Regions from separate parts of the Ensifer sp. Root31 genome, predicted to be linked through region 4. Evidence: riboswitches for the same ligand, from Rfam matches in the RefSeq annotation. Region 4 holds a riboswitch; each other region holds the start of a gene.
The links. A riboswitch is a leader RNA that binds a small molecule or an ion and turns the genes downstream of it on or off. The one in region 4 is predicted to bind cobalamin.
Positions count from the first base shown of each region.

Region 1 (2,196 bases), on a different contig from region 4:
CCTGATATCGGCGATATCAGGGGCTCCGGGTTGATGGCGAAATCTGGCCGGTCTGTTACGCCTTGGCGAAACGATCGTTGATGAAGCCCGACACGACGCCGAGAACAATCCAGAACGCGAGCGTGGTGGCAAGGGCTGCCACGGCGAATTCAGCGCCGAGCACGGCCGGCACATTGCTGGAGATGTCCGACGGTTGCGGCGCGCCATAGACATGCGGTGCCGCGATCAGCACGAGGCCGATGATCTTGGCGGCGATCTCTTGCCGCAAGACCAGCAGATAGAGACCGGCGGCAGACAACAGCACGGTTGCACCCCACCAGACCTGGCGGTCGCCGAGTTCCGCGGCCGGGAAGCCCGGCAGTTCCGGCGGCAGACCGATTGCCGGCAGCATGTGCACGGCAAGCCAGCCGCAGGCGCCCCAGAGCGCGCCGTTCCTGAGCGTGATCGGGTAGCCGATGACGAGGCTGACGCCGGCGAGCAGCAGCGCGAAGCCGGAGCCGGTCACCAGATTGGCGATCAGCGTGCCGGAAAAGCGGCTCATGCCGAACATGATGCCGCCTTCCTCGTGTTCGCCCTCATGGGCGTAGGCAGGCGTGATCGGCGACAGGGCGTCAAGCAAAGCGCCAATCGGCGAAACCGCCTTCAGCGACGAATGCTGGTCGTGGTTTGCTGCGGCCGGATCGGCCGTTCCCGGCTGAACGGCTGGTTGTTCGCCGGCGGCCGGTGCCTCGCCTTCGAATTCTTCCGCGTGCAGGATCAGCGGTACGACGCGCAGTTCCTGGGCGCCGGTCATGAAGACACCGGCAATCAATCCAGCCACGATCGCGGCCAGAAGCGTTCTGACAATCATTTTCGATATCCCTCGATATCGGCGCGCCATGCATCTGGCAGGCAGCGCCGTGTCCCACTGGCAAATATGCGAACGGCTCCGTCCGGCAGATCTTCAATCTGCATCAGACGCGAGCAAACGCGTCCGGCTGTCTGCCGGAAGCGTTTTTGTCCGCAGCTATGTCGATGCGGAACGCAAGTCGCGTCCCGGAACATCGCTTAGTGGCAGGGGAAGCCATAGGAGTGGCGGGTGTCGTGCGCGGTATCGTGCAGCACGGCCGAGTTCGCCAGGCCTGCGCCGAAGACGAGGAAGCCGCCGATGAGGAGCGCGATGATACCTGCGGTCAGACGATCGCTGAGGGAGAGCGGAATGCTCGAAACTGTAGATGTAGCCATGACAACCTCCGTGATGGCGTCGGGATCTTTCCCGGTTTGGGCCCTATGCCCGCATCGACTGGCAGGTTTCCTGGCTCAGGACGTCGGGTGAGATCACCCTGGATTTGCCTCGCCTTCCCAGAGCAAGGGCCGCCCTCTCGCGGTCTTGTCTCCAGTGGCTTCTTCCGGATCGCTCCGGAACGGCGCATTCACGTCGCTCTACAGTCGCGGGGTCGGCCGTGATTTGAATGCCCAGCATGGGTCCATCCGTCACGTTCCCGTTTACTCCCGAAACGCGTTCGCGTTGCGGGAACCAATCGATCCACGATGATTAGGATCGCACCCCGGAGATGTCAATTAGACTTGCGCCGCCGCCCGGTCCATCCGCGACAAAATCACGAAGGATCATGCGTTTATAGGCTTCGACGATCTGGTCGCCCTCTGCTCTGGTGACGGAGACCGCAAGCCGCATCGTGCAATCGCCGAGATGCATGATCAAAAAGGCGGCGCTGTCGATCGTTTCGCGCGGCGTGTCGGGCGCAAACCGAGCCCAGACGTCGGCCAGAAGCTGGCCGCCGGCACGGCTTTGCAAAAGGTCGATCTCGCGCAGCGCCTTGTCGGCCTGCATCGCTGACCAGATGTCGCGCATCACAGGCTCGGCCAGGAACATATCGTAATAGATGTCGAACAGCATGGAGAAGGCGTCACGCAGTTCCGAGATCGACGTCACCTTGGCAAGCTCGGCCCCGATGCATTCATTGCAGACCGCATTGTAGCGCTCGGCCAGCGTGCGCACGATCGCCGCCTTGTCGGGGAAGTACTGGTAGAGGGAGCCGATCGAGATTCCAGCCTTTTCAGCGACTTCGCTCATGCGCATGGCGTCGCTGCCCTTCTCCTGGATGATCGCCGTGGCGCAGGAAAGGATGTGCTCGACGCGCTCGCGGCTGCGCTTCTGGCTGGGCGTGCGGCGCAGCGCCGGCTCGTCGTCAGCGG
Region 1 is NZ_LMCO01000037.1:5,348-7,543, reverse strand. Features, by position in the region: gene ASD00_RS27230 (CbtA family protein) at 56-850, opposite strand; gene ASD00_RS27225 (CbtB-domain containing protein) at 1,048-1,224, opposite strand; cobalamin riboswitch at 1,267-1,536, opposite strand; gene ASD00_RS27220 (TetR/AcrR family transcriptional regulator) at 1,535-2,196, opposite strand, start outside.
Region 1: another riboswitch for cobalamin. It lies ahead of ASD00_RS27225 (CbtB-domain containing protein); the one in region 4 lies ahead of metE (5-methyltetrahydropteroyltriglutamate--homocysteine S-methyltransferase).

Region 2 (2,196 bases), on a different contig from region 4:
CATGTCGCTTCCGTTTCCCTTTCCGAGGCTTCCTTAAAGGAGCCACGGTGAAAACAGAACGATTTTCTTCAGGCAACCGGGTCTGCGCTTCAGAGGCTGCGAATGATGCGCTTCAATGCCTCGTCGCGCGCGCCGAGCATCAGCACGTTCTTGAGCGCGACTTTCGGGTCGTCGGTACGAAAGAGCAGCCCGTTGTCGCGAACGCTGCGATTGATGGTCATCTGCCCCTCTGGCGCATCGGGCTCGATGGCAACGGCGAAGTACATTCGGGAATAGCCGGTCTGGATGCGTTCGAAGAAGTGTTTCTCGTCGCCGAGGTCACAGAAGAAGTTGGCGAAATAGAACGACCAGGTGACGTCCTTGGACGGGGCGAGATGTGTTCTCGCCGCCGTGACATGGCAATAGCCGAGATGCGGCCGACCGGTGAGCGTGCGGTGGAAGATCATCTTGGGAAACTGGATCGAGGTATGGAAGCCGTTCATCCGCTTGTGCGTCGTTTCGCCGGCGGTCGTCAGCTTGTGGGCGGTGCGCTCGGCAACCTCGTCATAGCTCAGATAACGCCGCTCGCGCTGCGACCATTGACGCCTTTCTATGCGGCCGGTGCGCAGGAACTCGGTGTGGACCGCTGTCTTCGGAGCGATCGTTGGCAGCTTCTCGGCTGCGGCGTCGTAGTATTTGAGCTTTGCCATGAACTTCAATGCGCTGTTTGCCGGTTCGGCCGGTTTCTCCGTCAGGCGACGCTAATGCATTATGGTTAATGGAAGATTTCACTCGCGTCGGTGGGCCTTGCCCCGCGTCACGGGAAGACATGTCGCAAAATGGCGAAGGATCCGCGCTTTCTCGCAAGCCTTGCCGGAAAAAGCGACAATTGCTCAATCCTTGAGCTATCCTATTGTTTACAATGAAAAATGATCAATCACAGGGCGTTTGGTGCGCTTGATGTGCTGTGTCGTCTTTCTGGAATCGGATGTCGTTAATCGGCAGCTACGACGATGGCTTCCGCGATTAGATATGCCTACTCAAGGTGCTGTCTTTTAGGGAAGGCGGAGAATTGGGAAGCCGGTCAAAACCCGGCGCTGCCCCCGCAACGGTGGTGGAGCGAAAGCCACGGCACAAAGCCACTGGACGGTTCCGTCCGGGAAGGCGCCGGGCTGGTCCTTGCGGACGGCTCCTGAGCCCGGAAACCAGCCTTGACGCGAACAGACCGTAACGGGTTGCGGCGGGCAGCCGGATCGGAGCCGTCATCGCACAGGCAATGCGCCCGTGCGGGTTCCAGTCCTGCCTCTCCGAAACAAGGCGAACGAGGACAGGACATGGACATCAAGGGCGATATGCTCCGCAAGCTGAAGGGTCGACGCGACGGCTACAGCCTCGACCGGGCCTTCTACATCGACCCCGACTACTACAGGCAGGATCTCGAAAGCATCTGGTACAAGGACTGGTTGTTCATCGGCCACGACTGCGAGATCCCGCGTGCCGGTAACTATTTCACCGTCCAGGTCGGCGATTATCCTGTCATTATCGTTCGCGACCGACAGGGCACGATCCGCGCCCTGCACAATTCCTGCCGTCATCGCGGTTCTCGCGTCTGCGCGCAGCACAAGGGCTCTTCGGCCAAGCTCGTCTGTCCCTATCACCAATGGACCTATGAGCTCGACGGCGCGCTGCTCTTTGCCCGCCAGATGGGCGAGGATTTCGACAAGGCGGCCCACGGCCTGAAGCCGATCCACTGCGAGACCGTCGGCGGTTACATCTTCATCAACCTGTCCGAGCAGCCGATGGATTTCGGCCCGTTCCGCGACATGGTCGCGCCCTATCTTGCGCCGCACCGCCTGGGTGAAACCAAGGTCGCCTTCGAAAGCACGATCATCGAAAAGGGCAACTGGAAACTCGTCTGGGAAAACAACCGGGAGTGCTACCATTGTGCCGCCAACCACCCCGAACTTTGCCGCACCTATCCCGAAGCGCCGACGGCGACCGGTGTGCAGGGCGCCAAGGATGATCCCGTCATTGCCGCGCATTGGGCGAAATGCGAAGCAGCCGGACTGCCGAGCGAGTTCCGGATGTCCGAGACCGGCCAGTTCCGCTCGGCGCGCATGCCGTTGATCGACGACGCCGAGAGCTACACCATGTCCGGCGCCCGCGCCGTGCGGCGGCAACTGTCGGCAGACGTTAGCCAGAAGCATATCGGCACGC
Region 2 is NZ_LMCO01000067.1:230,024-232,219, forward strand. Features, by position in the region: gene ASD00_RS37985 (L-threonylcarbamoyladenylate synthase) at 1-3, opposite strand, end outside; gene ASD00_RS37990 (DUF6656 family protein) at 90-689, opposite strand; cobalamin riboswitch at 1,006-1,208, shown strand; gene ASD00_RS37995 (aromatic ring-hydroxylating dioxygenase subunit alpha) at 1,314-2,196, shown strand, end outside.
Region 2: another riboswitch for cobalamin. It lies ahead of ASD00_RS37995 (aromatic ring-hydroxylating dioxygenase subunit alpha); the one in region 4 lies ahead of metE (5-methyltetrahydropteroyltriglutamate--homocysteine S-methyltransferase).

Region 3 (2,196 bases), on a different contig from region 4:
TGACGACGCCATCGACGGTGACTTCGCTGCGGATATCAGGCCAGTTGAAGGCGGCGATCAGCGGCTGCGGCAAAGCGAGGCCCGAGGTTTCAATGATGATATGGTCAGGACGATTTTCGCGCTCGAGCAGCTTGGTCATGGTCGGGATGAAATCATCGGCAACCGTGCAGCAGATGCAGCCATTGGTAAGCTCAATGATATCGTCTTCCGAGCAGGCTTCTGCGCCGCAGCCCTTCAGCACGTCGCCGTCGACGCCGAGATCGCCGAACTCGTTGATGATGAGCGCAATGCGCTTGCCATCGGCGTTCTGCAGCAGATTGCGGATCATCGTCGTCTTGCCGGCACCGAGGAAGCCGGTGATGACGGTCGCCGGGATCTTGCCCTGGTTGGCTCTGGCAGTGGTCATGGATCAACCCTTCATTTTCAGCGGCAATCCGGCCGCGACAAAGTAAACTTCCGCGGATTTCTCCGCAACGATCTGGTGAAGCCGGCCGGCATGGTCGCGGAAATCGCGGACCATGCGGTTCTCGGGCACGATGCCGAGGCCGACTTCGTTGGAAACAAGGATGAGGCGCGCCCGCGCCTCCGGCAGGAAAGCGGCAAGGGCCGCGAACTCTGCCGCCATGTCGCGCCCTTCCATCATCAGGTTGGTGACCCACAGCGTCAGGCAGTCGACGAGCACCACGCGGTTCTCGTCATCGATGCGCGTCAGCAGCGAAACGAGGTCGAGCGGCTCTTCATGCGTCGTCCAGCCTTCGCCGCGCCTTGCCCGGTGATGGTCGATGCGCTCGCGCATCTCGTCGTCCCAGGCACGGCCGGTCGCGACATAGTGCATGCCGAGCCCGGAGGCTTCGACGAGCCTTTCGGAAAAGCTGGATTTGCCGGAACGGGCACCGCCGAGGACCAGAACCGGCCCGGCATGGGAAATGCTCATGTGCGTTGCAGCCTCACGCGCTTGGTCGCGAATTCGAGCGGCAACAGGATTTCACCGCGCCGACGGCGCGTTCGGGAAACGATCGATGAGCCAAGACAACCTCCGTGATGGCGTGGGAAGCGGGCTTCCCTTCGGGCGGAATGCCCCTGTCGGACGGCAGGTCTCCTGGCTCACGGCGTCACGAGCCCACCACATCGCGCCCCGCGTGATCACGCGAAGACCGATGCTTGGGCCCGAACGGCCCGCCTCACCTTCCCGGCGTTTTCTGGTTTCGTGAAAGGCGGACGATTCGTAGAAGAAGAGGCGTCCAACCCGGCTGATCACGAAGCCACGCCAGTGGCTTTTCCGGCTGAATTCCAAACCGCCTTCGATTGCCCCATGCAATCGAAAGGAAGCCGGCTATCAGCCCGATGGCGAACCCTGACCGTTCTACAGTCGCGGGGTCGGCTGCGATAAGGATGCCCGATTTGGGTCCATCCGTCACATTCCCAATTATTCCCCCGCATCGCCACGATCCGGGGAAACCATCCAACGTCAGATGATTAGGAAGCGGGCGCCGCAAAGTCAATCGACGCGTGCGACACGCCACCCGTCGAGATGCGGCGCGCGACAATTTGCCGGCAGCAGGCCGCAAAGGCCACTCCTGCATGTTTTTATCCTTAGATGGTATTCGACCTAAGGATAAAAACATGCAGCAATTCAAAGTGTTACAGCGACCTTTGCGCGTCCAGTAAGACGCGCGGCGCTGTAGTCGACGTCGGAGCGGACGCTCCACGGCAACTGAACTTTATTTTAGCAACGTCAGATATTGCGATAGAGTAGCCGAAAGTCGTTTCGATTATCCGGAAGGCAGATGGAACGCAGGCTCACCGCCGTGATGATTGCCGACGTTTCCGGCTATGGACTGCTCACCCAAGCCGACGAAGAGGGTACGTGTGCCCGCTTTCAGGCCGATCTGCACGGCCTGTTCGAACAAAGGATTGCCGCACATCGCGGGCGGTTGATCAAGACCATGGGCGACGGGTTATTGGTCGAGTTCCAGAGTGTCGTCGAGGCGGTCCGTTGTGCGGTGGAGGTTCAGCGCGCGAAATCCGAAAGCCGCGGCTCCGATCAGGGTCGACTGGAATTCCGCATCGGCATCAATCTTGGCGACGTCATCGTTGAAGGCGACGACATTCACGGCGATGGAGTGATCATTGCCGAGCGCCTGCAGAGCCTCGCCGAACCGGGTGGGATCATCATCTCCGGCACCGCCTACGACC
Region 3 is NZ_LMCO01000023.1:346,201-348,396, forward strand. Features, by position in the region: gene cobW (cobalamin biosynthesis protein CobW) at 1-406, opposite strand, end outside; gene cobU (bifunctional adenosylcobinamide kinase/adenosylcobinamide-phosphate guanylyltransferase) at 410-934, opposite strand; cobalamin riboswitch at 1,072-1,478, opposite strand; gene ASD00_RS21720 (adenylate/guanylate cyclase domain-containing protein) at 1,788-2,196, shown strand, end outside.
Region 3: another riboswitch for cobalamin. It lies ahead of cobU (bifunctional adenosylcobinamide kinase/adenosylcobinamide-phosphate guanylyltransferase); the one in region 4 lies ahead of metE (5-methyltetrahydropteroyltriglutamate--homocysteine S-methyltransferase).

Region 4 (2,196 bases):
CCTTGAGCGAGGTCAGCCGTGCCTCGACCGCAGCAATCGATTTTGCAAAGACCTGCTCGGGATTGGCCAGGCCCGGCTCGAATGCGCGGGCAAGCAGGCTGAGTTCGTCCAGCTTCTGCAGGGCGAAGGCAAGCCAGGAGACGAGCTCCGGATCGAGCGCTCGTTCGAGATCGAGGTCGATTGGCACATGCAGCAGCGAGCACGATGGTGCAAGCTCGATACGATCGCGGCCATGCGCCTCGATCAACGGCTGCAGCCGGCGGAAGAGGCCGGCAAGATCGGTACGCCACACATTGCGGCCATCGACGACGCCGAGCGACAGCACAAGCTGTGCCGGTACCGTCTGAAGTAGCAAGTCGAGCTGTTGCGGCGCCCGCACGAGGTCGACATGCAGCCCGGCAACCGGCAGCGAAAGGGCTGTCGGCATGTTGTCACTGACCGCGCCGAAATAGGTCGCGAGCATGATTTTCAACTGCGGAAGTTCCGAGGCGAACGTCTGGTAGGTCAGCGCCAGCGCCTGGCGTTCCCGCTCAGTGAGATCGAGCACCAGGCATGGCTCGTCGATCTGCACCCATTCGACGCCGGCTTCCCCAAGCTCGGTGAGAAGCTTCGTATAAACAGGCAGCAGCCGCTCGATCAGATTGATGGTGTCGAATCCGCCGGCAAGCGCCTTGCCCAGTTTCAGGAAGGTGACGGGGCCGAGGACGACAGGGCGGGTGACATGCCCGAGCGCCTTGGCTTCGAGGAAGGCGTCAAGCGGCGCATTGCTCGTCAGCTCGAAGCGCTGATCCTCCGCGAATTCCGGAACCATGTAGTGGTAGTTCGTGTCGAACCACTTGGTCATCTCCAGCGCCTGGTTGCCCCCGTCGGGCCCGCCATGCGTGCAACCGGACGCGCAGGCGGCAGTCGTCGAACCGCGCGCCATGGCGAAATAGGCGTCGAGGTCGACCGGGCCGCCCTTCCAGCCATAGGCCGGTGGCACCGCACCAACCAGCACTGATGTGTCGAGAACCTGGTCGTAAAGCGAGAAGTCGTTCGATGGAATGATCTGGATCCCACGCGCCTTTTGCGCGGCCCAGTTTTCGGCCCGCAGCCTGGCGGCGACGTCGAGCAGGTCCTGTCTCTCGATCTTGCCGGCCCAATAACGCTCCAGCGCGAACTTCAGTTCACGGTGGCTGCCGATACGTGGAAAGCCGAGATTGGCTGTCTTGATGGTCATTTCCTTACCCCGAAGGTTGTGGGCAAGGCTTTGAATGCGACGCATCCACGACCGAGACTGGCTCGCTCGTCAAGGCGACACATCGGACACCCCGCCCGTGGACGTTATCTATCGCGGCAGGTCTCCTGGCTTGCGGGTCAACACGAACCGTCCCGTCTTCCCGAGGCGTCTCCCTCAGTGACATCATTGGACGACCGCTCGCCGCTTACAGTTGCGGGGGCAGCTCCGGCATGAGCGCCTTGCAGCGCCGCACCGAATTCCCTCTTAGCTCCGGCCTGTCGTCAGACGAGCCGCAGAACCACGATTGTTCGACAATGCCCCGCAAAGTCGACGGCGTCAATCGTATAAAGAAATGTTTATGTCTTTATTTTCTCCATTCGGCCGAGGTCGAAAGCTTGTCGCGAGGGCGGCGACGCGACTTCATCATTTGGCGTCTGCGGCGAAAGGGCACCGCCCGGATCAGAGCCCGCTACGTGCTGCCACGGATCAGCAACATCGCCCGCGCGCGCCCGGATGCTGTCATTGTCTCGCGTCAGGCCGATGTCCCTCAGTTGGAACTCGCTGAATGTATCGATGGTCGTCGTGGCGTCGGCAGCTCTCTTGGCCGAAGTCCAGACGTGGAGGATGATCGATCGCAGTGCGCTAAGCATTGCTAACCCCTTCAGTTCTGTGGTGATGTGTTCGCGAGAAAATTGAGGATTTTGGTGGTTTCGCGCAAAGCGATTTCTCGCATGCTGCCATAAAGAATGCTTATCTCACTTCATGAGCAAGATTCCCCCCATGAGTGCGGTGCGCGCGTTCGAGGCCGCAGCCAGGCACTTGAGTTTCACCCGCGCGGCGCAGGAGCTCGGCATGACGCAAGCCGCTGTCAGCTATCAAATCCGACTGCTGGAGGACCGCACCGGCACGCCGCTGTTTGTCCGTCTGCCGCGGGAAGTGCGCTTGACGGCTGCCGGACGGCAGCTTGCGCCGAAGGT
Region 4 is NZ_LMCO01000034.1:164,506-166,701, reverse strand. Features, by position in the region: partial or broken gene metE (5-methyltetrahydropteroyltriglutamate--homocysteine S-methyltransferase) at 1-1,219, opposite strand, end outside; cobalamin riboswitch at 1,317-1,537, opposite strand; gene ASD00_RS25335 (LysR substrate-binding domain-containing protein) at 2,000-2,196, shown strand, end outside.